Regions from separate parts of the Pseudoalteromonas sp. 2CM41L genome, predicted to be linked through region 1. Evidence: predicted binding sites of a transcription regulator. Region 1 holds the regulator's gene; each other region holds the start of a gene.
The links. The regulator ArgR, encoded in region 1, controls arginine synthesis, uptake and breakdown. The targets are predictions, from matches to a motif close to ANTGAATANNTATTCANT.
Positions count from the first base shown of each region.

Region 2: the regulator ArgR is predicted to act here: its motif matches at 1,652-1,669, upstream of MTF64_RS02240 (arginase family protein).
Region 3: the regulator ArgR is predicted to act here: its motif matches at 2,741-2,758, upstream of argC (N-acetyl-gamma-glutamyl-phosphate reductase).
Region 4: the regulator ArgR is predicted to act here: its motif matches at 5,817-5,834, upstream of MTF64_RS18850 (OadG family transporter subunit).

Region 1 covers NZ_JALNTN010000029.1:8,508-16,283, forward strand. Annotated here, with positions in the region: gene cgtA (Obg family GTPase CgtA) at 1-871, opposite strand, end outside; gene rpmA (50S ribosomal protein L27) at 1,008-1,265, opposite strand; gene rplU (50S ribosomal protein L21) at 1,282-1,593, opposite strand; gene ispB (octaprenyl diphosphate synthase) at 2,015-2,986, shown strand; gene mdh (malate dehydrogenase) at 3,081-4,013, opposite strand; gene argR (transcriptional regulator ArgR) at 4,239-4,706, shown strand; gene MTF64_RS19620 (Dyp-type peroxidase) at 4,703-5,602, opposite strand; gene MTF64_RS19625 (ABC transporter ATP-binding protein) at 5,646-6,692, opposite strand; gene MTF64_RS19630 (iron ABC transporter permease) at 6,693-7,776, opposite strand, start outside.
Region 2 covers NZ_JALNTN010000001.1:506,027-513,802, forward strand. Annotated here, with positions in the region: gene MTF64_RS02235 (transporter substrate-binding domain-containing protein) at 1-386, opposite strand, end outside; gene MTF64_RS02240 (arginase family protein) at 506-1,615, opposite strand; gene udp (uridine phosphorylase) at 2,050-2,805, shown strand; gene cdd (cytidine deaminase) at 2,887-3,813, opposite strand; gene ppc (phosphoenolpyruvate carboxylase) at 3,920-6,565, opposite strand; gene MTF64_RS02260 (DUF393 domain-containing protein) at 6,686-7,084, shown strand; gene MTF64_RS02265 (SDR family NAD(P)-dependent oxidoreductase) at 7,081-7,776, shown strand, end outside.
Region 3 covers NZ_JALNTN010000011.1:91,949-99,724, reverse strand. Annotated here, with positions in the region: gene panP (pyridoxal-dependent aspartate 1-decarboxylase PanP) at 1-1,453, shown strand, start outside; gene argE (acetylornithine deacetylase) at 1,533-2,684, opposite strand; gene argC (N-acetyl-gamma-glutamyl-phosphate reductase) at 2,903-3,913, shown strand; gene argB (acetylglutamate kinase) at 3,913-4,680, shown strand; gene MTF64_RS13485 (ornithine carbamoyltransferase) at 4,688-5,620, shown strand; gene MTF64_RS13480 (argininosuccinate synthase) at 5,617-6,819, shown strand; gene argH (argininosuccinate lyase) at 6,871-7,776, shown strand, end outside.
Region 4 covers NZ_JALNTN010000023.1:18,870-26,645, reverse strand. Annotated here, with positions in the region: gene MTF64_RS18875 (peptidoglycan DD-metalloendopeptidase family protein) at 1-1,205, shown strand, start outside; gene MTF64_RS18870 (hypothetical protein) at 1,298-1,474, opposite strand; gene MTF64_RS18865 (aldo/keto reductase) at 1,488-2,459, opposite strand; gene MTF64_RS18860 (sodium ion-translocating decarboxylase subunit beta) at 2,598-3,728, opposite strand; gene oadA (sodium-extruding oxaloacetate decarboxylase subunit alpha) at 3,740-5,518, opposite strand; gene MTF64_RS18850 (OadG family transporter subunit) at 5,528-5,773, opposite strand; gene MTF64_RS18845 (DUF1328 family protein) at 6,302-6,475, shown strand; gene MTF64_RS18840 (hypothetical protein) at 6,528-6,719, shown strand; gene MTF64_RS18835 (YcxB family protein) at 6,876-7,343, shown strand; gene csrA (carbon storage regulator CsrA) at 7,394-7,585, opposite strand; gene MTF64_RS18825 (aspartate kinase) at 7,675-7,776, opposite strand, start outside.

The sequences.
Region 1 (7,776 bases):
CTTCTGGTAATAGGTCTATTTTATTAAACACTAACCAGCGTGGCTTTTCTGCAAGCTTAGGGCTGTATTGGTGTAACTCGTTAATAATGGCAAATGCATTATCAACAGGGTTTGAACCATCAACAGGCATAACATCAATCACGTGCAACAATACACGACAACGCTCTAAATGCTTCAAAAAGCGAATACCTAGGCCAGCACCGTCTGAGGCCCCTTCAATTAAGCCCGGAATATCGGCTATTACAAACGATTTGTTAGCCTCTGGGCGCACAACCCCTAAATTAGGAATTAGCGTGGTAAACGGGTAATCAGCTACTTTTGGCTTTGCTGCAGATACACTGCGAATAAACGTTGATTTACCTGCATTTGGCAACCCTAATAGGCCTACATCGGCAAGTAGCATAAGCTCTAATTTAAGGTTACGAACTTCACCTGGAGTACCTAACGTTTTTTGACGTGGAGCACGGTTAGTACTTGATTTAAAACGTGCATTCCCCAAGCCATGGAAACCACCTTTTGCAACCACAATTTTTTGACCATGCTGCGTTAAATCGCCTAACGCCTCTTGAGTGTCAACGTCGGTAATACGTGTACCCACAGGTACTTTTACTACCAAGTCTTCGCCCTTTTTACCTGTACAGTTACGGCTTTGACCATTAGTACCACGCTCGGCACGGTGAAAACGCTCAAACTGGTAATCAATTAGGGTATTTAAGTTTTCATCAGCTTGTAGATAAACACTACCACCGTCTCCACCGTCACCGCCGTCCGGGCCACCGTCTGGTACATATTTTTCTCGACGGAAAGACACGACACCGCTGCCGCCGTCACCAGCTTCTGCGCGAATTTCTACTTCATCTACAAACTTCATGATTACTCACTTTAGGGATTGGCTTTAATTTAACTATTATATACCCAAGCCAACGTAAATGCAGGCTTGGGTATATATTTGACGTTTCTGAAAACAAAAAACCCCGCAAAGGCGGGGTTTTTTACTACCTTACTGATTACTCAGCTACGATAGTTACGTATTTACGGTTTAAAGGACCTTTTTGTTCAAATTGAACTTTACCATCTGCTTTTGCGAAGATAGTGTGGTCTTTACCGATACCTACGTTTGCGCCAGCGTGGAAACGAGTACCACGTTGACGAACAATGATGCTACCCGCTAGAACTGATTCGCCACCAAAACGCTTAACACCTAGGCGTTTGCTTTCTGAATCGCGACCGTTACGAGTACTACCAGCTGCTTTTTTATGTGCCATTTCTAAGTACCTCTAATTAAGCGCTAATGCCAGTGATTTTAACTTCAGTGAACCATTGACGATGGCCCATTTGCTTACGAGAATGCTTACGGCGTCTAAATTTAACAACCTTAATCTTCTCACCGCGACCATGTGAAACAACCTCAGCTGTTACTTTACCACCGTTTACGAACGGTACACCGATCTCGATTTTCTCACCATCAGCAACTAAAAGTACTGAATCAAATTCAACTGCTGCACCAGTTTCAACGTCTAATTTTTCAAGACGAATCGTTTGACCTTCAGTCACACGATGCTGTTTACCACCACTTTGGAAAACCGCGTACATAATTAACTCCGTCTGTGCGCCCTCAAATCGACGCAACTAAAATATTCTTCGATAGGGCGCGAAGTTTACGCTAATGCATAAAAACTAGCAAGCCTATTTTGTAATTAAAATGAATAAAAAGTAGCTGCATTGAGAGCAATTCAATATTTCCCCCATTTTATATTAAATTGCCCTGTTGCCAAGCGCTTTTTAGTGCAAAGACAAAATAAATTTACGTGTCGCTATGCCTACTCCAGAACCCATTGACTGCGCAATAAATAGTCGCGCTTTGAGTGTGAAATATACAATTAAATACCCTAATTAAGCGCTAATTAAGGTTTTTAACTCGGTTTTTTTAATGAATCGTCACAAAATATCGAGCTAGTGCTTTTTTTGTTGTACAATCAGCGCCGTTCACACATAAAAATTGGCTCGGAGATCAATGGATATAAAAGCTATCCAGGCGTTAATCGAAAGCGATATGAATGACGTCAATCAACTTATACACGCGCAAATGCGCTCAGATGTGGCGTTAGTCAATCAACTTGGTTTGTACATCGTTAACAGCGGCGGCAAACGCGTACGCCCGATGCTGGCAATATTGGCAGCAAGAGCTTTGGGTTACCAAGGTAAAGATCACATTACTTTGGCAACGATTGTTGAATTTATTCATACTGCAACACTATTACATGATGATGTTGTTGATGAATCTAACCTGCGCCGTGGTACACCGACTGCAAATGCCGAATTTGGTAATGCTGCCAGCGTGCTGGTTGGGGATTTTATTTACACCCGCTCGTTTCAACTTATGGTGGGGCTGGGCAAAATGCAAATTATGCAAGTGCTTGCTGATGCCACCAACGTGATTGCTGAGGGTGAAGTATTGCAACTTATGAATTGCAACGACCCTAATACCACCGAAGCAAGTTACATGCAGGTTATTTACTCTAAAACGGCTAAATTATTTGAAGCCGCTACAGGGCTTGCAGCTATTATTACCGAGCAAGATAACAGTGTGTTAGATGCGCTTAATTTATATGGTATGCATTTAGGTACTGCTTTTCAGTTAGTTGATGACGTGCTTGATTACAACGCAGACGCTGACCAATTAGGTAAAAATATTGGTGATGATTTAGCAGAAGGTAAGCCAACCTTACCGCTAATATATGCGATGAAGCACGGCAGTGATCAGCAAAGAGCCCTTATTCGTGATGCCATTGAGCATTGCAATGGTATGGATAACCTTGAGGCTATTTTAACGGCACTTAAACAAACCAACGCACTTGAATTTACAATGCAAAAGGCGCAGCAAGAAGCAGACAAGGCCATTGCCTGTTTAGACTTTTTAGCAGAGTCGCAGTACAAGCAAGCGTTAATCAGCTTAGCGCGTATAGCTGTAGAGCGAGATCACTAACTTTGCAGCCTCCCTTAATTAGTGTTTAAGGGCCATAATTTTCGAGCAATAAAAAAGCCTGCATAAGCAGGCTTTTTTGTGCATAACTTGGCTATTACGCCATGAAATCAACACCTTCTTTGATGTCTTTTTTCAGAGTTTCAAGCATGTCGTTTTTAGCTTTTTCTTCAAATGCGCTTAGCTCGCCGTAAGAAAGAATTTCTTCTACGCCGTTTGTGCCTAAACGTACTGGGTGAGCAAAGTACTCTGCATCGCCATTTTCAACAGCAACGTATGCGTAATCTACTACGTCTTCACCTTGTAGGCCTTTAACTAAAGACATACAAAAACGTGCTGCAGCAGCACCCATAGATAATGTAGCTGAACCACCGCCCGCTTTAGCATTTACTACTTCAGTACCTGCATTTTGGATACGTGGAGTAAGTGTAGCTACTTCTTCTTCAGTGAAGCTTACGCCTTCAACTTGAGAAAGTAGAGGTAGAATGGTTGTGCCTGAGTGGCCACCAATTACTGGTACTTTAACGGTTGCTACGTCTACGCCTTTAAGCTCAGCAACAAATGCTTCTGAACGAATTACGTCAAGCGTAGTGATACCAAATACGCGCTTAGCGTCGTAAGTACCTGCTTTTTTGAATACTTCAGCAACAATTGGCACAGTGCCGTTTACTGGGTTAGTGATAACACCCACTAACGCTTTAGGACAGCTAGCTACAATGCCTTCTGCTAATGTTTTGATGATACCTGCGTTTACGTTAAATAAATCCGCACGATCCATACCTGGTTTACGTGGCATACCCGCTGGGATAAGTACGATATCACACCCTTCAAGCGCTTTATTTAAATCGTCTGCGCCAAAACCTGCTACTTTAACATCTGTAGGGATGTGAGATAGGTCAACCGCAACACCTGGTACAACTGGTGCAACATCGTAAAGTGATAATTCAGAACCAGCTGGTAAGCCTGTTTTTAATAATAAAGACAACGCTTGACCGATACCGCCTGCAGCACCTAATACAGCAACTTTCATTGGAATTCTCCGTAATTTGAGGTAGGAAATATTTGTGGCTCTTAAGATAATGAAATTAGCGACTAAAAACAAATTTATCCTGCTTATTTCAGGTATATTTTCGACCATAGTTGTAAACTTTGTTGGTTTATCGCAGCAAACTGGCAAGTTAACTAAACAACTGCTGCATAATTATTCATTTTTGTGTAGAATTTGCATTATAAATAACAAAAATGAATAAAGACTATGCAACCACAAGACAAACAAGAAGCGCTGGTAAAAGCGTTTAAAGCACTTTTAAAAGAAGAGAACTTTGGCTCGCAAGGCGAAATAGTCGAAGCATTAAAAGAGCAAGGCTTTGACAATATAAGCCAAAGTAAGGTGTCGCGCATGCTTAGCAAGTTTGGCGCTGTGCGTACCCGTAATGCTAAACAAGAAATGGTTTATTGCCTACCCGCAGAAATGGGCGTACCGACTGCTAAAAGCCCACTACGTCAGCTTGTTATTGATATTATGCATAACGAAATGATGATTATTATAACCACCAGCCCAGGCGCTGCGCAGTTAATTGCCCGCTTATTAGACTCACTAGGCAAAGCGGATGGTGTATTGGGCACAATTGCCGGAGATGACACTATTTTTATTGCCCCAGCAAAAATATCTGAAATAGACATTACACTAGAGCGCGTACGCATTTTATTTGATACGGTTTAAAGCTGTTTTAAAAAACTAACTGACGGCGCAAAAAACGCTGAGCCCATATCGGCTTGAGTAAAATCAAGCCAGTGGTCGTAACACTCCCCTTTTCCTATGCGGCTGTTAAGTACCTTTTCAAACGCACTTCCCGATGCAGAGCATGTAATACTTAGCATGCCTTGCTCGTAAACATCGCCATACGGCATGCTTTGGTTAAGCAGTATTGCTTGGCCGCTTTCATCTTTTAGCTCACTTCTAGTCGCGTGGCTCGTATCTACCTTAGGCTCAATTAAGGTGTTATCTAAACGTGTACGCCCCATAATATGCTCTTGCTCGCTTAGTGATAAATGCTGCCATACGCTCAGGTCATGCTTATAACGCTGTACATGAATATAGCTGCCTTGGTGTTCAAAGCTGTCGGGGTTATTAACCAGTGCCGTGATTCGTTTTTGGCGTCCATGTGGGGTGTCGCCTGCATAAATAAAGCCGTTAAAGTCTCGCCCATCTAAAAACCTAAAATTGCGAATTTGTTCAACCAGCTCTACATCGGGCGAAAACAACTTTAATATTTGCAATGCAAAAAGGTGATTAACATCTTCTCGGTCTGAGCGAATTTGTATGAATAAATCACATGGCTGTACGCGCATAACAAAATCACTGTGATTTATATTAGGAAAGCTTTGCAGCTCGCTTGGGATATATTCAGGTAGTATATGCGGCCAATATTGCGCGCCTATAGCCACCATGCAAGAGAGCATGGCTTCGGAGAACTGATCACTAAACTCTTCTTCAATTGCGCTTACGCGCTTAAGCTTTGCGCGCAATGACTCGTCTTGACCATCAAATACATTAAAAAATAAATGCAAACCGTGTAAGTTTGCTTCAGCACAAATCCCAGATTGCGCTTGCGCCATTGTTATTCCTTAGCTTTATAAAACACAGCGAATAACACATTTGTTATGATTCGAAAAAATTCACCGTGTGAGGTTTTATTTTTATTATAACCTGCTCATTTATTTCAAATGACTGGCCATATTGTGCGGCAACTTCAATCTCTTGCTCTGCAATTACAACAGTGTAAACATAAGCCGAGCCTATAAACCGACGGCTTAAAATGCTCACACCTTGAGGGTTATCGGCCTGCGTATTTTGCGCAAGCTCAATATGGTGTGGACGAATATACACCACCCCTTTTATTGCACTGTGCGTATGCTCATGCTGCGATTGCACGACACCAAAAGGCGTTGTGTATTCAGTTGCCGTTAACACTTCTGCGCCTAAGTATATGCCCTGACCCAGAAACTCTGCAACCTCCTTTGTCTTTGGCATGGCAAAAAGCTGCTCTGGTGTACCTTGTTGGGCTATTTTTCCTTGGTGCATAATGGCTAGCGTGTCTGAAAACGCAAAGGCCTCTTCTTTTGAGTGGCTAACAAATACCGCAGAAACCTGCTGCGCTTTAATAATGCGCCTAATATCAGCAATTAACTCAAAACGTACTTGTGTATCTATGTTCGAAAAAGGCTCATCAAGAAGCAATAAACTAGGCTTATAAGCCAAAGCCCGCGCAATAGCCACGCGTTGCTGCTGGCCACCCGAGAGCTGATGAGGGTAGCGTTTTGCACACCCTGTTAAATGCACTAGCTCTAGCATTTCCTCTACCCGTTGCTGTTTTTGAACTTTGCTTATTTTACCCAGCCCAAACGCAATATTATCGGCCACACTGAGGTGCGGAAACAGGGCATAATCTTGAAACATCATCCCTATATTACGATGCTCTGGTGATACAAATGTATGCTTGTCGCTTACACATTTGCCATCTATAAATACCCTACCTTCATTTATTTCAATAAGGCCAGCAATTGCTTTTAAGGTGGTTGTTTTACCGCAGCCGCTGGCCCCGAGCAAACACACAATTTCGTCTTGACCCACCGTTAAATCTAAATTGTGTAGCACGTGCGTGCCACTGTAGTGATAACCCACACCTTGTAAATTTAAACGGCTCATTTAACTGCGTTGCTCCATAGAACGATTAATAAAATACAAGGGGATCAACCCAACTAAAACAATAAATAAAGCGGAAATAGAGGCAAGCTCAAGCTGCTCATCGCTCACATATTGAAATACATGTGTGGCTAAACTTTCAAAGTCAAAAGGCCTTAATAGTAATGCGGCTGGCAGCTCTTTCATACATTCAATAAATACAAGCAATGCAGCTGTTAAAAGACCTCGACGTAATAAAGGAAGGTGCACTAAGCGCAGTGTTTGCCCTTGGCTTTTACCCATAGATTGGCTAGCCATATCCAGTGATGGACTAATACGCACAAAGCTCGATTCTATAGCACCGTGCGCAATGGCATAAAAGCGCACTAAGTAAGCCAGTATAATAGTGACAATGCTGCCAGTTAGTAATAAACCTATATCTAGGTTGTAGCTCTCAAGGGCTATATTTATTGAGTTTTCTAATGCGCTAAGCGGTAATAACACAGCAATAGCCAGTACCGTACCTGGCAGTGCATAGCCGGTGCTCGCTAAGCGACCAGGTATTAAAGAATAGCCTTGCTTTGCCACACGCTGATAAAAAACGATTAGTGTAGCGAGTATTATACTGGCTACGCTTACAATAATAGCTACTTGTAAACTTTGCCACGCGTAACTAAAAAATGCCGTGTTCCACGCTTTATCAAAGTAAGTTATTGCATAATTTAGCAATACCAACATAGGTATAATAAAAGCAATGAGCAAAATAACACTGCAAAATGACGTAGCCAGCCATGCTTGTTTACCTTTAAGTTTGTATAACGACTCGCTATTAACACCTGATTGACGCTCAAACACGGCTTGGTTACGCCGACTAAAGCGCTCCGCCATTAAAGCTAAAAACAGCAGTAACAGCATAACGCCCGATATTTTCGCTGCAGCCGTGAGTGAGTAATAACCAAACCATGTATCGTACACCGCGGTGGTTAAGGTGCTCACTGCAAAGTAACTTACCGTTGCATAGTCGGCCATGGTTTCCATGCTTATGAGCGCAAGGGCTGCCACAATTGAGCCACGAGAAAGCACTATACTTACCTTAAAAAAGCTTTGC
Region 2 (7,776 bases), on a different contig from region 1:
ACCGCTGTTTTATATTTTTTAGCGTCGTTAAGCGTTTTTAAGCGAATGTTTCGTGATTTAAGGGCATAAATAGCAGAGTCAAAACTTTCAAGCTCAGCCACCCAGCTAAACTTATCTTCTCGCTTAGGTAACCTTACAATAGAAAATATACAGGTATTCGTATCTCTTAATACTGCGTTATAAGACACAGCCCAACTGTGCGCTAACATAGTGTATTTAATATCTGTATTGGCGAGCGCGTTTCTCACTTTATCTACAGAGCGCCCTGCAAGTTGGTTGTTTTCGTCAATGTATTGAAAGTCGGGGAATACTTCGGTCACTATTGTAATTTCAGCTGCATTAAGCCTTATGCATGCAAAACACAACAAAAATAAGTACAGCTTCATTTAGCTTCGCCTCAAAACTAAAACAGATATACACCAACTATAGCCGAGGGTAACCGAACCGCTAGTTTTTAACCTAGCCCTATGCGCTGATAGGACTAGATTTTTTAAAGAATAACTTGCTATTTATTCATTGCACTAATTAAGAACGCTGAAATTTTAGCGCCTTCACGTAATGTTGTTTCTGAACTTGCTTGGCCTACTAATGAGCTGTCGGTAAATGGCGCTATTTCCATCATGTCGGCGCCAGTAATTGGAAACTCATCGGCAATAGCTTGTAGAATATCAAGTGCATGTTGCGGGGTTAAGCCGTTATCTTCTGGTGTGCCCGTTGCTGAGGCAAATTCGGCATCGAGTGCGTCTATGTCAAAGCTTACGTACACTTCATCTACGTTATCGGCTTTAAGCTGCGCAATGGTTTCATCAGCAACCGCTTTTGCACCACGCTCTATAATTTCATTAGCCCAATGTTGTTTTACACCAAAGGTGCTTTCCCAGTGCGATTTAGGTTTACCGCTTGAGCGAATACCAAACTGGATTAAATGATGCGGTGCAGGTAAAAACTCTAATATATGCGTACACCACGAGCCAAAACATAAATCTATCCCTAAGCGCTCTACTAATAAATCGGTATGCGCATCAAAATGAATAATAGCGGTACGTTTGCCTTGCTCACGCTTAGCTTTTAAATACGCTTTAGTTAGCGGGTAGCTAATTGAGTGATCGCCCCCAATCCCAAATATGCCTTTATCTTTAAATGTGGCGTAAAAGCTGTCACACACATCTTCGGTAATAGAAAGTGGGCTTACGTAGTAATCATCGTTTTTATCGCCGTATAGGGCTTTTTGGCAGTTTGAAATTGTGGCGTCGTTTAAGTATTTATCATGCAATAAATGCGGGATAACACGTACATCACCTAAATCAAAAGAGCGGCACTGGGTTTGCTGATCAATCAAGGCTGAGCGTAAAAATAATGGCCCCCAGTTTGCTCCACGTAAAATACCGCCGCCACAATCTGAGCTAATACCTAACATAACCGCTTTGTGAGGAGATTCGGGTAATTGTGTTAAAGAATCGCGCCACAAAACATCAACATTTTCGCTTTGCCCATACAATTTATTACGTAATGCCGCTTTACGCTCTTTCGCGGTATTAACTGTAAATACACCATCGCCAGGTGCACATAAACAGTGCTCTACTTTACGTTTAAACGCGTCAAATTGTGTGCTCATAATAAATCCTATACTTGTGTGTTTTATTCATGTGGTTTTGATTAGTTATGCAAAAACTAAAATTATCGGCCTATTTGCAAATAACGCGCAATGCGCTCACTTATTGCTCAAGCATTATTTATGCGCTTATATAAAAGCCGTTAAAAAAAGCTAAAATAAAACCGTAACTGTTTGTTATTAAATAACTAAAAACGCTTTAAACCACGTATTGATAAATTTAAATTATCACCATAATCAATACATATAGACTCTCAATAAACAAGTCAACCACCCGCCTTTTAACGAACTTTAAGCCTTTGATTTAATATTCAATGTGAATGAATAAAGCCATCATTTATAAGTATTTTTCAACATCGGACATACGTCCTGTACTTAGTTTACATTTGCCGTAATGATGCTAGATTGACAACAAATTTTTATAAAAAGGCTTAGTTATGGAAAAGGTATTTCACTTAGGATTATGTATTGACGATTTAAAAGGGGCTGAACTTGCTATTGTCCCTGGTGACCCAGATCGTGCTGCACGCATTTCTCAATTCCTAGACAACCCAACCTGCCTTGCTCAAACACGTGAGTTTCATGTTTATTTAGGCCAGTTAAATGGTCACTCTGTGGTGATTTGTTCAACCGGTATTGGCGGCCCTTCAACCTCTATTGCTGTAGAGGAGCTGGCACAGCTTGGCGTACGTACTTTCTTACGTATTGGTACTACTGGGGCAATTCAGCCACATATTAATGAAGGTGATATTTTAGTAAGCCAAGCGTCTGTGCGTTTAGATGGCGCAAGCCAACACTTTGCACCACTTAGCTACCCTGCAGTATCTGACTTTTTTGCCACTCAAGCTATGGTGCAAGCGTGTAAAAACCTAGATATCGACTTCCACATTGGTATTACTGCCTCAAGCGACACATTCTACCCAGGGCAAGAGCGTTACGATACGCACTCGGGTTATGTACCTAAGTCATTACAAGGTAGCTGTGAAGAGTGGCAAAACCTAGGCGTGATGAACTACGAAATGGAGTCTGCTACCTTATTTACCATGTGTGCAGCACTAGGCCTTAAAGCGGCGTGTGTTGCCGGTGTATTGGTTAACCGTACTCGCCAAGAAATTCCAAATGTTGATCACGGTGAAATTGAGAAGAAATCTGTGGCCGTGGTATTAGAAGCTGCAAAAGTACTATTAGGCTAATGCCTTTTTAGCGCTTTAATAAAACGCATAAAGCACAGCAATTGCTGTGCTTTAATGTTTTTAGCTTACCCTAAATTCTGGTTACCTTAGCTTTGCGCTAATCACTTCTATTTCTGGCAAATTGCTAAAGCTTGCAAGTACCGCACGTGCTACTCCCCCTTGGTTTTCATGACCTTGGGTTTCTAACAGTGTAATTGCTTTAATCGTTTTATCGTTAAAGCTAAGACCCGCTAAAAACAATTGACTAAGCGCACTTTGAAGTGGCGAAAGGCTTGGGCTGTAAGCCGCGTTTTCTGCGTAACTGCCGTAAAAGTCACCATTATTAAAGGTGCTTATTTTAACTGCGCTAAAGTTGTTACTGTAAGGTACGTAGGCCATTAGCGCCATGGCTGCTAGTTTTTCATCAAGGGCTGTATCTGCAAATGTGTGTTGCTGCTGTTTTGGGTTAAACAGGCTAAAATCGTTGCCTAAATCAGTGGGGCCAAATGAATGCGGTAATAAATCAGCTAATTTAAAGTGCTGATCTGGTAGTAAAATATCAAACTCTTTTGCATCAGCCAGTTCGTTCATAAACTGCCTGCAATAGCCACATGGGGCATCGCTAATTGCTATTTTTAGTATTTTTTTTGCGCCATTTAACCACGCATTGTTAATCGCCGACTGCTCTGCATGCACGACTAGACTAAGCGCCTGGTGATCAAACTCAACATTCGCACCAAAATAAAAATTTATATCACCTTGCTCATCAAGTGCTTTAACAATCGCTCCCACATGAAAATGAGAAACAGGAGCCACCGAAAATTCAGACGCTAAAGGCACTAAACCTTGTAATAACGCGTCATCAGATACATTAAGTTGCGCGCATAATTGGCTAATATCGTTAGGATGTAAAATACCGCGCTGGGCTTTTAATTGGCTGCGTAATGCTTGAGTTTGCGTAACGCTTAGTGAGATATGTGAATTCGTGAGTGCTGTGTCTTGTTGCACAGTAAAAGTTGCTGATGCCATAACATATTATAATTATTTAATGGCTAAGTAGTTTAAAAGGTTAGGCGCCTAAATGCCAGCAAAAAAGGGAGCACACTGTGCTCCCCTGTTTTTTAGTTAAAGTAGACTAACCAGTATTGCGCATACCTGCAGCAATACCTGTCATGGTGATCATTAATGCATTATCAATATCACCTTCACTTACTTTATCGCTTGAGCGCGAGCGGCGCAGCAGCTCAACTTGCAGTACATTAAGCGGATCGGTGTACGGATTACGCAGCGCAATCGACTCTTTTATCCATGGTTGATCTGCCAATAAGCTATTTTGTGGGCTAAGCGATTGCACTAAGCTAATTGCTTCTTCTAGCTCTTTACGTAACGAGATACCTAGTGGTTTGTACATGTCTTCCACCAGCGCGTTATCGTAATGCTCACTTAACCAGCTATCGGCTTTACTAAATACCATTTCTAGCATTTCAAGACGTGCTCTGAAAAATGGCCATTGCAAGCTCATTTCGTGCAGTGTTTCTATGCCGTATTTATCGAGTGCCGCTTTTAAGCCTGTTAATGCACCAAGCCATGCAGGTAACATTAAACGGTTTTGGCTCCATGCAAAAATCCATGGAATAGCACGTAAGCTCTCAACCCCACCATTTGGGTTACGTTTCGCAGGACGCGAGCCCAATGGTAATTTAGACAGCTCTAGCTCAGGCGTTGCCATTCTAAAGTAAGGAACAAAGTTTTCATCATGGCGAACCACATTACGGTAGTGATCGCACGACTGCTCGCTTATCAACTTCATCACTTCACGCCATTCTTGCTTAGGTTCTGGCGGTGGTAATAAGTTACTTTGCAGTACGGCACCCGCGTAAATGTTTAAACTTTGCAGTGCTACATCGGGTAAACCAAACTTAAAGCGGATCATTTCGCCTTGCTCAGTTACACGCAAGCCACCTTTTAATGAACCAGGCGGTTGTGAATGCAGTGCTTGTGCAGCAGGCGCACCACCGCGCCCTACCGTACCACCACGACCATGGAATAAAACAAGTTCAATGCCGCGCTCATCGGCAAGCTGCACTAGTTTATCCATTGCTTCGTACTGTGCCCAGCCTGCGGCCATCATGCCGGCATCTTTAGCTGAATCAGAATAACCAATCATGACATTTTGGGTATTTTTAATATGCCCGCGGTACCATACGTTATCAAGCAACGTGGTAATTACATCGCTACCGGCGTTTAAATCGTCAAGCGTTTCAAACAAAGGCGCTACTGGTAAATCAAACTGACAGCCACTTTCTTTTAAAAGCAGTTGTACAGCTAAAATGTCAGAGGCGGTACGCGCCATTGAAATAATATACAAGCCAAATGTTTTTTCATCTTGCTTAGCTATTACATCAAAGGTGTCGAGTACTTCTTGCACCTCTGGACTTGGTTGCCAGTTTTTAGGAATAAGCGGACGGCGTGAGTTAAGCTCGGTAAGCAAAAATGCTTGCTTATCTTGCTCTTGCCATTGGTTGTAATCGCCTAAGCCTAGGTGGCGTGTAAGCTCAGAAAACACATCGCTGTGGCGGTCTGAATCTTGGCGTACATCAAGTTTTGCCAAACGCAGGCCAAAGCTATTTATACGGTGCAGTAAATCAAGTAATAAACCATCGGCGACAACTTTCATGTTGCACTTTAATAAAGAGCGATAGCACACCTCTACTGGGTGCTTGATTTGATTTATATCAGTGATTAAGTCTTCTGAATCGCTGCGCTTATTCTTAATTTTTGCACCTAAATGCACCACTGTTTCAGAGACTTGGTTTTTAAGCTTTTTAAGTACAGCGCGATAAGGTTCAAAGTCTTGTCCTGCCAGCTCAATTAGCTCATCGCTTGCATCTGACATGCTCAGCTCTGCGCTTAGCGTGTCAATATCACGGCTGTATAAATCAAGTGCCATCCAACGACCATGGTCAAGTACTTGCTGTGTTACCTGTGCGGTTACAAATGGGTTACCGTCACGGTCTCCGCCCATCCAAGAGGTAAACTCAATGGGGCTGTAATCAATCGGAAGCTCTAAACTTAAATGCTCTTTAACTTGATCTGAAAACTCACGTAAAAAGCGTGGCACAGCATGCCATAAGCTGTTTTCAATAACAGCGTATCCCCATTTAGCTTCATCAACTGGGCTTGGGCGAGAACGACGAATATCATCGGTGTGCCATGCTTGGCTGATAAGCTGAGCGATACGGTTTAAAATAGCTTCACGCTCTTGTGGTAAATTGTCTTTGCGCTCAAGCGATGCTAAACAATCACTTAATTCTACGTGCTTATTAATAATTGTACGGCGCGTCACCTCGGTTGGGTGAGCGGTTAATACTAAGTTTATGTGGAGTTTTGAGAGTGTTTCGGCCAGATGATTACTATCTAATTGGCCTTCTTTTGCTTTTGCAGTTAACGTTTTTAATGTTTGAGTGAGAGGGTTTAGTTGGCAAAAACCAACATCATTAAAACGCGAAACAGTGTGGAACTGCTCTGCTACATTAGCTAAATTTAAAAAATGATTAAATGAACGGGCAACCGGTAAAAGCTCTTCATCACTAAGCGCATGTAGTACCTCAATTAGCGCTTGTCTGTCGTCTTCGTTACCACTGCGAGATGACTTTGATAAAGCGCGAATTTCCTCTACTTTATCTAAAATCGCTTGGCCTTGGGCATCTTTAATAGTTTGTCCTAGTAGCTGCCCAAGTAAATTAACATTACCTCGCAAGGCGGCATATTGTTCACTCATTTCTCAGTCTCCTTTGTTTCATGGAATGCTATTAATATCATCATGAGCGCAGATTTAATAGATCCATTTGCAATGGTGAATCGTAATTAGCTATATGTAAATTATTAGAAAACGGCTTTTATGATCATTTTTTACGACGCCAGCTGCCCGCTTTGCAATACCGAAATGCAGCACCTTAAAGATGCTGATACTAAACATAAAATTGTTTTAGAAGACCTTAATAGCCACGATTTTAGCGCACGTTATCCAAGTGTTAATAAAAACAAGGCCATGGCTATATTGCATGCACAGTTACCAACTGGCGAGATGATTTACGGCTTAGATGTTACCTATCAAGCGTGGAGAACAGTAGGAAAATACCGCTGGTTGAAAATTTTTCGCTTGCCAATAATTCGCTACTTCGCTGATGCCGCCTATATGTTTTTTGCAAAACACAGACAAAAAATAAGCCGTTTGCTCATGCCAAACGCCTCATGTTTAAACGGCCAATGCACTGTTAATACAAAGGACAAACAATGAAAACAATTGTTTTATTTGGTGCCAGCAGCGCAATAGCACAAGCTTATATTGAGCACCTACAAATAAATGCACCCACAGTGCAAGTTATATGTGTTAGCTCAAAAAAGGCAGATACAAATAGTAATGTTGTTTACATAAAGAGCGATTACACAGCGCAAAGCTTAGCCAAGGTTACAACTTACTTAAAAGAGCAAAATGCCGAGATTCAACAAGTCGTTATGTTTAATGGCACATTGCACAATAAAAACCACATGCCAGAAAAAAAGCTAGAAGAGCTAAACGCAGACTATTTTAATGAATTATTTAATTCCAACACACTCACTCCCTTACTGTGCTTGCAGAGCATTTTACCGCTGTTAACACATAAAACGCAGTGCACTATAACGGCGCTCAGTGCGCGTGTGGGCAGTATTAACGATAATAAATTAGGCGGTTGGTATACATACCGCGCATCTAAAGCGGCCTTAAACATGCTATTTAAAACCGCAGCGGTAGAACTGGCGCGCCGAGCTAAAAATACTAAACTGGTGTTATTTCATCCGGGCACTACCGATACTGCGCTTTCAAAACCATTTCAAAAAAACGTGCCTGCGGATAAGCTTTTTAGCGCTGAATTTGTAGCTAAACAGCTTTTTACATTTACGTTTAATAACCCTCATTTAGAACTTAACGGTGAGCCCGCCTATTTAGAT
Region 3 (7,776 bases), on a different contig from region 1:
AGATTTTCAGGCTGCGGTGATCCCAGAAAACCCAACGTTTGTATCTGCTTACGCCCAAGATATTATGGAGCAGCTAGTTGCCCATTCGGTACACACGGCTGCGCCTAGCTTTATTGGGCATATGACATCGGCTCTTCCGCATTTTTTACTACCGCTTTCAAAATTGATGGTGGGGCTTAATCAAAACCTAGTAAAAATAGAAACCTCAAAAGCATTTACGCCCCTAGAGCGCCAAGTACTAGGCATGATGCATCATTTAGCTTACTCGCAAGATGAGTCGTTTTATTCTAAATGGATGCACAGTGCTAAAACATCACTCGGTGCTTTTTGTTCTGGTGGTACAGTTGCAAACATAACGGCATTGTGGATTGCGCGTAACCGCTTATTAAAACCCGACGGCAGCTTTAAAGGCATTGCCGCTCAAGGGCTCGTTGCCGGTATGCTGCATTATGGCTATAAAGGGCTGGCCGTTTTAGTGTCGGAGCGAGGGCATTATTCTTTAGGTAAATCAATTGATTTACTAGGCATCGGCCGTGAAAATTTAATTGGTGTAAAAACCTGCGAAAATAACAAGGTTGATGTGAATGCCATGCGCGAAAAAGCTTTAGAGCTTGAATCGCAAGGCATAAAAGTTATGGCGATTGTTGGGGTTGCTGGCACAACCGAGACCGGTAATATCGACCCTCTTGATGATATGGCCGATTTAGCGCAGCAAATAAAATGCCATTTTCACGTTGATGCAGCGTGGGGTGGGGCAACGCTTTTATCGCAAACGCATCGCCCATTATTAAAAGGAGTTGAGCGCGCAGATTCAATTACCATTGATGCACACAAACAAATGTATGTGCCAATGGGCGCAGGCTTGGTGTTATTTAAAGACCCAACTGCTACGGATGCAATAGAGCACCATGCAGAGTACATATTACGTAAAGGTTCAAAAGATTTAGGAAGCCATACACTTGAAGGCAGCCGCCCAGGTATGGCTATGTTAGTACATGCTTGTTTACGCGTTATTGGCCGCAAGGGCTACGAAATGCTTATTGATCGTAGTATCAAAAAAGCACATTACTTTGCTGATTTAATTAAAGCCGATGAAGACTTTGAGCTGATTTCAGAGCCTGAGCTGTGTTTGCTTACATACCGCTATGTGCCTAAACAAATTAAACAAGCCATAGCCCAAGCAGATGCCGCAACACGGTTAGAAATTTTCGCGTCGCTCAATCGCTTTACTGCCAGTATGCAAAAACGCCAACGTGAATCAGGACGCTCGTTTGTATCGCGTACTCGCTTAACCCCTTCAAAGTACGATAATCAGCCGACAGTGGTATTTAGAGTGGTATTGGCTAATCCGCTCACATCGGGAGTTATATTAAAAGAGATTTTAGCTGAGCAAAAAGAGCTTGCTAAAACAGACCCTGTATTTAAAAAGTACTTAAGTAAGTATATGCAGTAACGCCTAGGTATAAACTAAAACAAAGGCGCCAATGGGCGCCTTTGTTATTTTTGCTGTGAGTTTTAATACAGTCTTCTTTTTAAGCGTTAAAGCAGTTTGCCCTAATAATGTCAGTTATAATTTTTTGCGATGGGTTTATTTTCTCCATTGCTAAAAATTCATCAGGTTGGTGAGCTTGATTAATTGAGCCTGGCCCCATGACTATTGTTTCACAGCCAAGTTGCTGAATAAACGGAGCCTCTGTGCAATAATTTACTGCAACGGCTTTTTCTCCTGCAATTTTTTCTGCCATTTTAACGAGTGCGCTATCAGTGCTGCCACTAAAAGCTGGAATGGGCTCGTGTAAATCAATTACGCTCACTGCGCTTGGGTATTGCGTGTTTATATCGCTGGTGGCATCAATAAGTAAGGCTTGTAAGTCTTTAATGCTTAACCCTGGGAGCGGGCGCATGTCTATATGCATTTCGCAGCAGCCACAAATTCGATTTGCGTTGTCGCCACCATGAATATTACCTAAATTTAAGGTAGGGTAAGGTATTTCAAAATGTTCAACTGAATATTTATTCTTTAACTGCTCTTTTAAGATCAGCAACTTTGTAATCACTTTATGCATGACTTCGATGGCGTTAAGACCACGTTCGGGATCGGAGCTATGACCTGAGCGGCCAATCACTCTTATAGCCGTGCTCATATGTCCTTTGTGAGTAAATACAGGAGTCATATCAGTAGGTTCACCAATAATACAACGCGCAGGTTTTAAATTAGGGTGCTTACAAATCTGCTGCGCTCCCGCCATGGTGGTTTCTTCATCGGCAGTGGCGAGTATTAAAATAGGTTGTGTTTGCTGTTTTATATCAAGCTCACTAATAGCTTGTAATACAAAAGCAAAAAAGCCTTTCATATCAATACTACCTAACCCATATAAGTTATTGTTATGTTCAGTGAGTTTAAACGGGTCGTGGTTCCAGCGGCTATCGTCAAACGGTACGGTGTCTGTATGGCCTGCAAGCATTAAGCCGCCATCGCCTTGCCCCCGCTTTGCAAGTAGATTGTATCGGCCTTTCCCACCTTCTAACTCTATAATTTCGCAAGTAAAACCTAAACTTTCGCACCAACGTGCTAGCAACTCTATTACCCCTTTATTACTCATACAAAGTTCATCTTCTATTGCACTAATAGAGGGGGCTGCAATGAGTTGTTGGTACATAGAGATAAATGACGGCACAGACATAAAAAAATCCAAAATAATTATTCAATTTAATTGCATAACAATATAAAAGTATTTATGATGAATATCAATTCACTTTTTAAGCATAAATATATTAAGTATAGCCATGAAGATAATGCGACGATAATCAACAATTCATTGAGAAAAGTATTAGCTAGCATCTAAGCTAGTGTAAGCGAACACCACACCTATTTAGTAGTAAATTTATAAACGAGTAAAAAATGAATGTAGCGATTATTGGCGCAAGCGGTTATAGCGGCGCAGAATTAGCAAGCTTAGTTGCTAAGCACCCTAATTTAACGTTATCGGGCTGTTATGTCTCTGAGGGAAGTTTAGATAAACATAAATTATTAAGTGATTTATACCCAGAGCACAGAAATCTTCTTGATATACCTCTACTACCACTGAGCGAATCAGCGTTTGATGACATAAATTCGAGTGCCGATTACATCTGCTTATGTACTGATCACAAAGTAAGTGTTGATTTAGCCCCGCAGTTTTTAGCTATGGGTAAAAAAGTATTTGACCTATCAGGTGGTTACCGCCTTGCTAGCAACGACGACTATGTTACTTACTATGGTTTTGAGCACCAACATCCTGAGTTATTAAACGAAGCAGCCTACGGGTTAGCTGAATGGAATAGCAGTGCAATTGCCAATGCAAATCTTGTGGCAGTAGCCGGCTGTTACCCAACCGCTGCGCTTAATGCGTTAAAGCCGTTGCAACAGGCAGGCTTGTTGAGTGATGAAAAAGTGATTATTAATGCTGTTTCAGGTGTTACTGGCGCAGGGCGTAAAGCCAGCGTAGGTACTCATTTTTGTGAAGTATCGCTTGCCCCATATGGTTTATTTAACCATCGTCATGGGCCTGAAATTGAACAACACCTTGGCCACAAGGTGTTATTTACACCGCACTTAGGTAATTTTCCGCGTGGAATTTTAGAAACTATTTATGTACAGCTTAAGCCAGGCGTTACCAAGGAAAACGTATCTGATGCTTATCAAGTACTTAAGAACGAGCCGTTGATTCGTTTGTTAGCTGATAAAGTGCCATCTATTAAAAGCGTGGTAAAACAACCGTATGTTGATATTGGTTGGCAGCAGCAAGGCTCTCAACTGATTGTTATGGCAGCGATAGATAATCTATTAAAAGGCGCTGCGGGCCAAGCCTTGCAATGTATTAACTTATCGATGAATTTAGATCACACCACTGGCTTAGAAGGAGCCTTTTAATGAGCACTAAAACGTGGGTAATTAAATTAGGTGGTGCTGTACTTAATACTGAAAACGCGGCAAAAGCTTTGTTTGATGTATTAAGCGCTGATCAAAATAATCAGTTTGTTATTGTTCATGGTGGTGGCTCGTTAGTTGACACTTGGCTAAAACAAGCAGGCTTTGCTAGTGCAAAGCACCAAGGACTGCGTATTAGCCCAAGTGAGCAAATGCCTTACATAGTGGGGGCGTTGGCTGGCTGTGCAAATAAGCAGTTGATAAGCCAAGCTATTAATGCAGGCCATAAACCTGTTGGCCTTTGTTTGTATGAAGCCGGAGTTATGGCGTCTCAAAAGCTAAAAGCGCTTGGGCAAGTAGGTAAGTGCGAAAGTAATGATGATTCAATTGTTAACGATTTACTTAAGCTTGGTAGGTTACCTATCGTGAGCTCTATTGGGTTTGATGAGCAAGGTAACTGGTATAACGTTAATGCTGATGAAGCTGCCGCAGCGATTGCTAGCAACTTAAATGCAGAACTTATTTTTATGACAGATGTAGAAGCGGTACTTGATGCAAACAAGCAGCCGTTACATCAACTTGACACAAAACACATTGATACTTTAATTGATGAAGGGGTAATTTTGGGCGGAATGGAGGTCAAAGTTAAGACCAGCCTGCACGCTGCCCAACATTTACGACGCGGTGTGTATATTTCCAGCTGGCAAAAGCCAGACAATTTAACTGCTTTGCTACAGGGCGAGCATGTCGGAACAAAAATTACACCATAGGGTTATCATGTTAGAGAATTTTTTAACGGGTCTAGAATTAGACCAACAAGGCGCACTAAATTTACTAAAACTAGCGCGTGATTTAAAAGCAAAGCCAGAAAAGTACAGCCAAGTATTAGCGGGTAAGTCAATTGTTACCTTATTTGAAAAGCAAAGTTTACGTACGCGTTTATCGTTTGATATTGGAATTAACCGTTTAGGCGGCCACGCTGTGTATTTAGATCAGCAAAACGGCGCTATGGGTGCACGTGAATCTGTAAAAGACTTTGCACTTAATATTTCTACGTGGGCTGATGGAATTGTAGCGCGCGTAAACCAGCACAGCACGTTAACCACCTTAGGTGAATACTCTAGTGTACCTGTCGTTAATAGCTTGTGTGATTTATATCACCCGTGCCAGGCATTGGCTGACTTTTTAACGCTACAAGAAGTACACGGCGATGTAAGCGAGCTAAAAGTGGCTTACTTAGGTGAAGGTAACAACGTTACTCATTCACTTATGTTATTAGCGGCAACGCTAGGTACTGATTTTGTTGCTGTTACACCAAAAGGCAGCTCGCCTGATTCGCAAATTCTTAAAAAGGCTGAGCAAATTGCTGCAATGAATGGCGCATCAGTAATGGTAAGCGACCGTGTAGAAGCCGCTGTAGGCGCTAATGTTGTATATGCAGATACGTGGGTGTCTATGGGCGATGATACGCCTCTTGAGCAAGTTAAAGAAAAATATATGCCATATCAGCTAAACCAAGCATTGCTAGAACAAACAGGTGCAACTACGGTATTACATTGCCAACCGGCACACCGTGAGTTTGAAATTACCTCTGAGGTAATGGATGGCCCAGCATCAAAAATTATTCAACAAGCAGAAAATCGTATGCATGCGCAAAATGCTCTGCTAGTTACATTACTAAATCCAAATTTTGTTAAGGAACACCTATGAGTTCAATTAAAAAAGTCGTTTTAGCCTATTCAGGTGGTCTTGATACTTCAGCTATCGTGCCATGGTTAAAAGAAAACTACGGTTGTGAAGTAATTGCCTTTGTTGCCGATGTAGGCCAAGGCGCTGAAGAGCTAGAAGGCGTTGAAGAAAAAGCCATCGCATCAGGCGCATCTGAGTGTTACGTAGTTGACTTAAAAGATGAAATGGTAAGTGAGTACATTTACCCAACGCTTAAAACGGGTTCTATTTACGAAGGTACTTATTTATTAGGTACGTCTATGGCGCGCCCTATTATTGCTAAAGCGCAAGTTGAAATTGCACGTAAAGTAGGTGCCGATGCACTTTCGCATGGTTGTACTGGTAAAGGTAACGACCAAGTACGTTTTGAATCATGTTTTGCAGCACTTGCACCCGATTTAAAAGTAATTGCACCATGGCGCGAGTGGGATTTATCAAGCCGTGAATCATTATTAGATTACTTGGCTGAGCGTGATATTCTGTGTTCTGCTTCAGCAACAAAAATATACAGCCGTGATGCTAACGCATGGCATATTTCGCACGAAGGCGGCGAGCTTGAAGATCCATGGTGTGAGCCTAGTGACCAAGTTTGGACCTGGACTAACTCACCAGAGCAAGCACCCGATAAAGCTGAGCATGTAACGCTTACGGTTATTGAGGGTGAAGTGGTTGCCGTAAATGGCGAGCAGCTTAAGCCTTACGACTGTTTAGTTAAATTAAACGACATTGCTGCGCCACATGGTGTTGGCCGTGTAGATATTGTAGAAAACCGTTTAGTAGGCATGAAATCGCGCGGCTGTTACGAAACTCCTGGTGGCACCGTTATTATGGCGGCACTGCAAGCCATTGACGAGCTAGTACTTGATAAATCAAGCCGTAAGTGGAAAGAAGTACTGGGCGGTGAGTTTTCGCATTTAGTCTATGACGGTCGTTGGTTTACACCTCTTAAAGATTCTATTTTAGCGGGCGCAGAAGCGCTTTCTACACTAGCAACGGGTGAAGTTGTACTTAAGCTTTACAAAGGGCAAGTGACAGCTGTTCAGAAAAAATCACCTAATAGCTTATACAGCGAAGACTTTGCTACATTTGGTGAAGACGACGTATATGACCAGTCACATGCTGAAGGCTTTATTCGTTTATTCTCGCTTTCGAGCAGAATTTCAGCAATGGCTAAAAAGTAAATTATTTATAGCCCCTTGTATAAGGGGCATTACAGGGTTTGGAGAGATTTCATGGCATTATGGGGCGGACGTTTTTCTACGGGTCCAGATGAGGCGTTTAAACAATTTAACGACTCACTTCCGTTCGATTATCAGTTAGCAGAGCAAGACATTATTGGCTCTGTGGCATGGGCAGGTGCGCTTGAGCAAGTAAATGTACTTACAAGCGATGAGCACACTAAGTTGGTTGCAGCACTAAATGAACTGCTTGAAGAAGTAAAAGCAGATCCACAAGCAGTGGCAACCTCAGGTGCAGAAGACATTCACTCGCACGTAGAAGCTGCACTAATCGAAAAAGTAGGTGATTTAGCTAAAAAGCTACACACAGGCCGAAGCCGTAATGACCAAGTAGCCACTGACTTTAGATTATGGTGCCGCGATACTGCTGATCATTTACTCGGTGCAATTGCTGCACTAAAAGCTGAGTTTGTGGCGTTAGCTGAGCGCGAACTGGGCACTATATTGCCAGGCTACACTCACTTACAACGTGCTCAACCTGTACTGTTTAGCCATTGGTGTATGGCTTATGTAGAGATGCTAGAGCGTGATGAAAGCCGCTTGCAAGATGCCAAAGCGCGTTTTAATTTTTGCCCTCTAGGCAGTGGCGCACTAGCAGGTACTGCCTACCCAATTGATCGCCAAGCTTTGGCGCAAGGCCTAGGCTTTACTGGCGCAACTAAAAACAGCCTTGATGGCGTATCTGACCGTGATTTTGTAGTAGAGCTTTTAAGCTGTGCTTCTATTTCTATGATTCATTTATCGCGTATGGCTGAAGATTTAATATTTTATAATTCTGGTGAAGCCGGATTTATAGAGCTTGCTGATAATGTTACCTCTGGCTCATCGTTAATGCCGCAGAAAAAGAACCCTGATGCACTAGAGCTTATTCGTGGTAAAACTGGCCGTGTATTTGGTGCG
Region 4 (7,776 bases), on a different contig from region 1:
CCAAAGACAATAGTGCAAATGCACTAGAAATTGGTAAGCGTTACGAGTTACAAGTTAAAGTTGAAGACAACGAAAAATTAACTGAATTAAATTCGCCAGAAGCAGCAGAAAAGCTGCCAGAATACGACTTAGTCGATCATCAAGTTAAAAACGGCGATAATTTAGCAATTATCTTCAAGCGTGCTGGCTTTTCAGCGCAAACGCTTCACAAGCTAATTAACACCAATGCTGAAACACGCAAACTAACTAAAATTCACCCAGGTGAAATACTTAGTTTTGCAACAGCAGAAAACGGTGATTTAGCTCAGCTTCGTTATGTTATTTCAAAAACAGATACTTTGTTTGTTACCTTAAATGACGAAGGTAATTACGACACATCAATAGATAGCAAAGAAATAGAAACACTGAGCAAAACAGCCGGTGGCGAAATTTCTAGCAGCTTTTGGACCTCAGCGATTGCTGCAGGCTTAAGCGAGCGCCAAATAATGAACTTTGCTGATATATTTGGTTGGGATGTGGATTTTGCCAACGATATTCGTAAGGGCGATCAGTTTGGGCTAATTTACGAGTCGCATTATGTTGATGGCGAGTTTATTGGCACTGGTAAAATTATTGCTGCAGAATTTATAAACCAAGGCCAGCGTTATGCGGCTATTCGCCATACCGACGGCAGCTTTTATACGCCTGAAGGGCGCAGCATGAAAAAAGCATTTTTACGTGCGCCGGTAAACTTTAAATATATTAGCTCGAGCTTTAACCCACGTCGCTTACATCCGGTAACAGGGCAAGTAAGAGCGCACCGTGGTATTGATTACGCAGCACGTACAGGCACTCCGGTTGTAGCCTCGGGTAACGGTAAAGTAATTAAAGCAGGTTACAGTAAGTACAATGGTAACTACGTATTTATAAGCCATGGCACACAGTACGTAACTAAGTACTTACACCTTAACAAAAAGCTTGTTAAAACAGGCCAAAAGGTTAAACAAGGTGACAAAATTGGTACCGTGGGTTCTACCGGCCGTGTAACAGGCGCGCACCTACACTACGAATTTTTAGTAAATGGTGTACACCGTAATCCTAAAACCGTTAAGTTACCTAAGTCTGAGCCATTACCACGCTCTGAACTTGCTAAGTTTAAACCTATTGCCGAAAACTTTATTGCACAGCTTGAACGCAATCGCGAATTACAGCTAGCACTTAAGTAACGTATAAGTTATAGATACTAAAAAAGCCTTTGTAGGGTTAACCTACAAAGGCTTTTTTGTGTTTTTTATTAATTTATTAGTTTATTAGTTCATTAATTCATTAATACATAAATTAGCTGTACGACTAAAGAAACCATAACCAGCGGCCAAATATATTTGCTGTATTTGGTTGCGCCATCCAACCCCATTTTTCCTTGGTACTTTTCAAGCAAAGGTATCAGCACTGCAAGAGCGACAAACAAGCAAATTAAAATAACAAATATATTCATTCCTAAACCTTAATTATGGTAATTCATGGCCTTTGGCACTTACATACAATGCATACCAATGTTCGCGACTTAACGTAACATTTAGCGCACCGCATGACGCTGCAATACGCTCAACGTTCGTTGTGCCAATAATTGGCTGTATTAATGCAGGGTGGCGTAATAACCAAGCTAAAACAATTGCCTCAGGCGTTGTATCGTAAAGTGCAGCAAGCTTATTTACGAGTATGCTGGTATTTATATCGGCTTGCGATGCATTTGTTAAATCGCCCCCTGTGTATAGCCCTTGGCATAAACTCCCCCAGCTTTGTATTTGAATATCAAAGTGGCGGCAATACTCAACACTGCCCGGTGTAAAGTTAAGATCTTTTCCATCTGCATTACCTGCATAAACACCTTCATCAACAAATTGATGTTTTTGTAAACTTGCTTCAATTTGATTAGCAACAATAGGCATATCTAAGGCATGTTGTAAAAAGTTCATTTGGTGCTGCTGCATGTTTGATACGGCAAAATTACGTACTTTGCCGCTTTCTTGTAGGCAGCTAAATACTTGTGCAATTTCTTCTACTTCCATTAGCGGATCAGGGCGATGAAGCATAAGCACATCAAGATAATCGGTGTTTAAACGTTTAAGTGAACCTTCAACTGACTCTTCAATCCACTTGGCCGAAAAGTCGTAACGCTTGGGGCCTTTATCATCTTCAAAGCGTATACCGCATTTAGATTGAATATACATGTGCTCGCGCAGCTCTGGTCGCTCAGCTAGTGCTTGGCCAAATACCTGCTCGGCTTTGCCAAAGGTATAAATATCGGCGTGATCAAAAAAGTTAATGCCGCCAGCTATGGCTGCATCAATACACTCGTGAGTTTGCTTTAAGTGAGCCTTAGTAATGGCGTCTTTATTCCAACCACCGCCTAGGCCCATACAGCCAAAAACGAGTCTACTAACATGAGGTAAATATTTTGCCAAAGGGGTGTGAAGCATGATGACTATCCTTATTAGTGTGCATAGCCCTCACTGTAAACAAAAACACGTCTGCAAACAAACTTTAATACGTGCAGTTTTATAGGCATAAAAAAAGCGCAGTAAACTGCGCTAATCGGTTGGATTAAATCCTAAATACTAGCCAACAAGCGCCAGTAATATACCTGCGGCTACGGCACTTCCTAGCACCCCAGCTACGTTTGGCCCCATAGCATGCATAAGTAAAAAGTTATGTGGGTTATTCTCAAGCCCAACTTTATTAACTACACGCGCCGCCATCGGTACTGCCGATACACCCGCAGCACCAATTAAAGGGTTAATAGGTGTTTTAGAAAGCTTGTTAAGGCCTTTTGCCATAAACACACCCGATGCTGTACCAATAGCAAATGCCAGCGCACCGAGCACCAAAATACCAATGGTTTCTACAGTTAAAAACTGATCAGCCGCTAGTTTAGAGCCTACTGCCAAACCTAAAAATATCGTGGTTATATTAATAATTTCGTTTTGGGCACTGTTACTAAGCCTATCTACAACACCAGACTCACGCATTAAATTACCTAAACAGAACATGCCTACTAAGGGAATAGCCGCTGGTAAAAACATAGCGGTTAAGCTCAGTACCATTAAAGGAAATACTATTTTCTCTTTTTTAGATACTTTGCGCAGCTCTGGCATTTTAATAGCACGCTCATCAGGTGTAGTTAATGCGCGCATAATTGGCGGCTGAATAATTGGCACTAACGCCATGTAAGAATAAGCAGCAACCGCAATGGCACCTAGTAAATCAGGGGCAAGCTTAGATGCTAAAAATATGGCTGTAGGGCCATCGGCACCACCAATAATGGCAATGGCTGAGGCATCTTGTAAGCTAAATTCAAAGCCAGGTACATAGTTTAATAAAATTGCCCCAAACAAGGTGGCAAAAATACCAAACTGCGCGGCTGCACCCAGTAATAACATACGCGGGTTGGCAATAAGCGCACTAAAATCGGTTAGCGCCCCTACTCCCATAAAAATTAATAAAGGGAAGATCCCCGTATCAATACCTACGTAATACACGTAATAAAGCAAACCACCTGGGTCAGAAAGCCCAGCAACCGGAATATTAGTCAGTATTGCGCCAAAGCCAATAGGCAGCAGTAATAGGGGTTCAAAGTTTTTAGCAATGGCTAAAAACAACAACAAACACCCTACCGCAATCATTATTAAGCCAGGAAACGTAAAGTTAGCAATGCCGGTAGCATGCCAAAGATTTAAAAGACCTTCCATTAAAGCTACTCCTACGCCATCGCTATAATTGCATCGCCCGTTGTCACAGCATCACCTTCAGACACTAAGACCTCAGCCACAGTACCTGAGTGCATTGCACGAACCTCGGTTTCCATTTTCATCGCTTCCATAATAACAACCACATCGCCTTCGTTTACGGCTTGGCCTGCTTTTACTTTTACTTTAAAAATATTACCTGCCAGTGGCGCATTCAGTGTTTCACCTGATGCAACCGATGCTGATTGTGGTAAGTGCTCTGAATCTTTTAGCGTTACCTCTTTAAGCTCGCCACCTTGCGCAACCACTACATCGTAAACTTTACCGTCAACTTTAACGCTGTATTGCTCAGCGCTAACACCTTTGTTATTTGCAGGTTTTGCTGCAGGCTTAGCGTTTGCATCATCAGCACTTGGCACTGCTTCAAAGGCATCTGGGTTGTTGCGATTTTTAATAAATTTAAGGCCAACCTGTGGGAATAATGCATAGGTAAGCACATCATCTATTTGCTCATCAGCAAGTGTTAAACCTTGTTCTTGCGCTTCTTTTTGCAGCTCTGCTTCAAGCGATGCAAGCTCTGGGGCTATATTATCTGCAGGGCGACACGTAATAACCTCGCTGCCATCAAGCACTCGCTCTTGCAGCTCTTTGTTCATAGGTGCAGGTGTTAAACCATACTCGCCTTTTAAAACACCGGCGGTTTCTTTGGTAATTGTTTTATAACGCTCACCCGTAAGCACATTTAGTACTGCTTGTGTGCCTACAATTTGCGATGTTGGAGTAACTAGCGGAATAAAACCTAAATCTTCACGCACGCGTGGGATCTCAAGTAATACTTCATTTAGCTTATCTGCTGCGCCTTGCTCTTTCAGTTGGTTTTCCATGTTGGTTAACATGCCACCAGGTACTTGCGCGAGTAAAATACGGCCATCAACACCTTTAAGGCTCCCCTCAAAGGCGGCGTACTTTTTACGTACATCTCTAAAATAAGCCGCTATTTCTTCTAGCTGGTTTAAATCTAATTCGGTATCGCGGGGCGTTCCTTCAACAATCGCTACAATGGTTTCTGTAGCTGAATGACCGTAAGTCATACTCATTGAAGAAATAGCGGTATCAAGCATATCAATGCCTGCATCAATGGCTTTTTGATATGTAGCAGTACTTAAACCTGTGGTTGCATGGCACTGCATAGCAATAGGGATAGAAACGGTTTCTTTTAGCCCTTTAATAAGTTGCTCTGCATCGTATGGTTTTAATAAGCCAGCCATATCTTTAATACAAATAGAGTGACAACCTAAATCCTCTAGCTGTTTCGCAAGGGTTAACCACATATCAAGGGTATGCACTGGGCTTACAGTATAAGAAATAGTGCCTTGCGCGTGTGCTCCTACTTTTACAGCCGCTTTAATTGCCGTTTCTAAGTTACGTACATCGTTCATGGCGTCAAAAATACGAAATACATCTACACCATTTTTGTGGGCACGCTCTACAAACTTTTCTACCACGTCATCGGCATAGTGGCGGTAACCCAATAAATTTTGCCCGCGCAATAGCATTTGTTGTTTAGTATTAGGCATTGCTTTTTTAAGGGCACGAATACGCTCCCACGGATCTTCACCTAAATAACGAATACACGAATCAAACGTAGCGCCGCCCCACGACTCAATAGACCAATAACCGGCATCATCAAGTTTGTTAGCAATAGGGAGCATGTCATCTAAGCGCATACGGGTTGCAAGTAAAGACTGATGAGCATCGCGTAAAACAAGTTCTGTTAATTTTAATTTAGCCATGTGTGCCTCTTATTTATTATTTGATTTGTACTGAGCAATGGCAGCACTAATAGCAGCGATGTGCTCGTTTGGCACACCTTGAGATTTTAAAGATGGTGATTTAACCGGTATTGCAACTTCAGCCTCGTCAAAACGAGCAACCAAGTTAGACATGAGTGACACAGCACCAATCAATATTGAAAGAAATACAAACACGCCCACCATGCCCGTCAGCATCAAGCTACCTGCGGTTGTGAGTACAGCTCCTATATCCATTTTTCTCCCCCTGCACTATATAGCGATATAAAAAACCGCTTTATTTAAATAATTATTCACCGAATGATAACAAAACTTTTAACTTTGTCCACCACCTGTCAATTGGTAAAACCAATTAAAATTAAACTAACATACAGTCACAATAGTTAACATAGCTAATACTGGGTTAAATTGGCTTAGATATAGATGATAAAAATAACCGTTATAGGCAAAGGTTATATGGTTAAACCCAAAACAACTTAAAAACCATAAAAAATAGTAAGTTAAACGGCAGGTAAAAAATCAGTTTGGGCTAAAATGTAAATTGGTCTTACCAAGACTAGTAAAGCAGCGCGCAAAAAATATTTATTTTTTTACTCTCTTTACAATAGTGTGAATAAGTTACATCGTTAAACGTAAAACTTACCAATCCTAGATTTACAACCTTCGCTCAAAAAACCATAACATATTGAAAATTAATAAAATTAAACTCTGGCACGCAACTGGCATTATTACTTTCGAACGAATTTGATAACCAAGGAGAAAACAATGTTACGCTGGACAATTACATTTTTAGTTATTGCTTTAATCGCTGCAGTGTTAGGTTTTGGTGGTATCGCAGGTGCCGCAGCTGGTATAGCAAAAATTATATTCTTTATCTTTTTAGTACTTTTAGTGATTTCTTTAGTTTCAGGTGCGCTGCGCGGTAAATCGCCCAGGTAGCTACTAACATACTTAAAACACTAAACAATCAACATATACAAGGAATTACATTATGAACACAACAACTTTAAAAGCAGCACTAATCGCCGTATTTGCAGGTTTCTTTATGATGGGTTGTGAAGACAACCACGCAGAAGAAGCAGGTGAGCGTATTGATGAAGCAGTAACTGACGTGCAAAACTCTGTTGAAGATGCATGTGAAAATGTTAAAGAAGGCGTTAACGCAGAAGAAACTAACTGTTAATCTGTTTGGTAACGTAAAAAACGGCTTTTAATAAGCCGTTTTTTTGTGCGCTAACAAAAAGCGGCTTCTAACTCTTATAATGCATAGCCTACATTAACGGGTGTGATTTTTACGCTAGCTTGTTAAAATAGCGAAAACTATTACTTATTAGCAATTATGGCACTGACCACCACATACACACTCGATAAACCCTACTACTACGAATGCTTTGACGAGTCCCACTCTTATAGTAAAGCAGCCAAGCCAAAGTATTTTTTGCTGGCATTACTGGTGTGCTTAGGTTTAATTAGTATTTACGCTATGGACGATCATTACCTAGGTACATTTTTAATAATGCTAGGTGTATTAGAATGCGTTGCCTTTTATTACCGCAGGCCTTGGTGGGTTACGCGCCAAATGTTTAGTCGTGCTTCGGGCTCAACGGTTACTCTTTCGTTTACCGATGACGCTATTAGCACCGAAAACCACTATAAAAGCCATACATTTAAGTGGGCAGAAATAACCCATATTATTAAAACTAACCACGGCTACTTAGTGCACCATAATAAAGGTATGCAATATATTTCTAGCAGTGTATTAACCGATGAAATGCGCGATTTTATAAACAAAAAAGCCACTCAGTGAGTGGCTTTTGGTATAGCTAAGTGCATTACTCAGCTAAGTATACGTGTTGATTAAGCATTGCCCGGATTAGGGTTAGACTTTTCAGCTTGTATACGCATGTAAATCTCTTCACGATGCACTGAAACGTCTTTAGGTGCGTTAACACCAATTCGAACTTGATTTCCTTTAACACCTAATACAGTAACAGTTACTTCGTCACCAATCATTAGGGTTTCACCTACTCTACGAGTTAGTATTAGCATTCTCTTGCTCCCATGTTCCAATAAATTATAAGATTCCGCTTGACCATTTTAATGAAAAATTGATTGAAAAGTAAGTAAAAACTCCCAAACTATCCATTTTCTGTTAAAAATTCTGAGTGTAACGCTCTTACTGCTAGTTCTAAATACTTCTCGTCGATTAAAACCGATACCTTGATTTCAGACGTCGATAC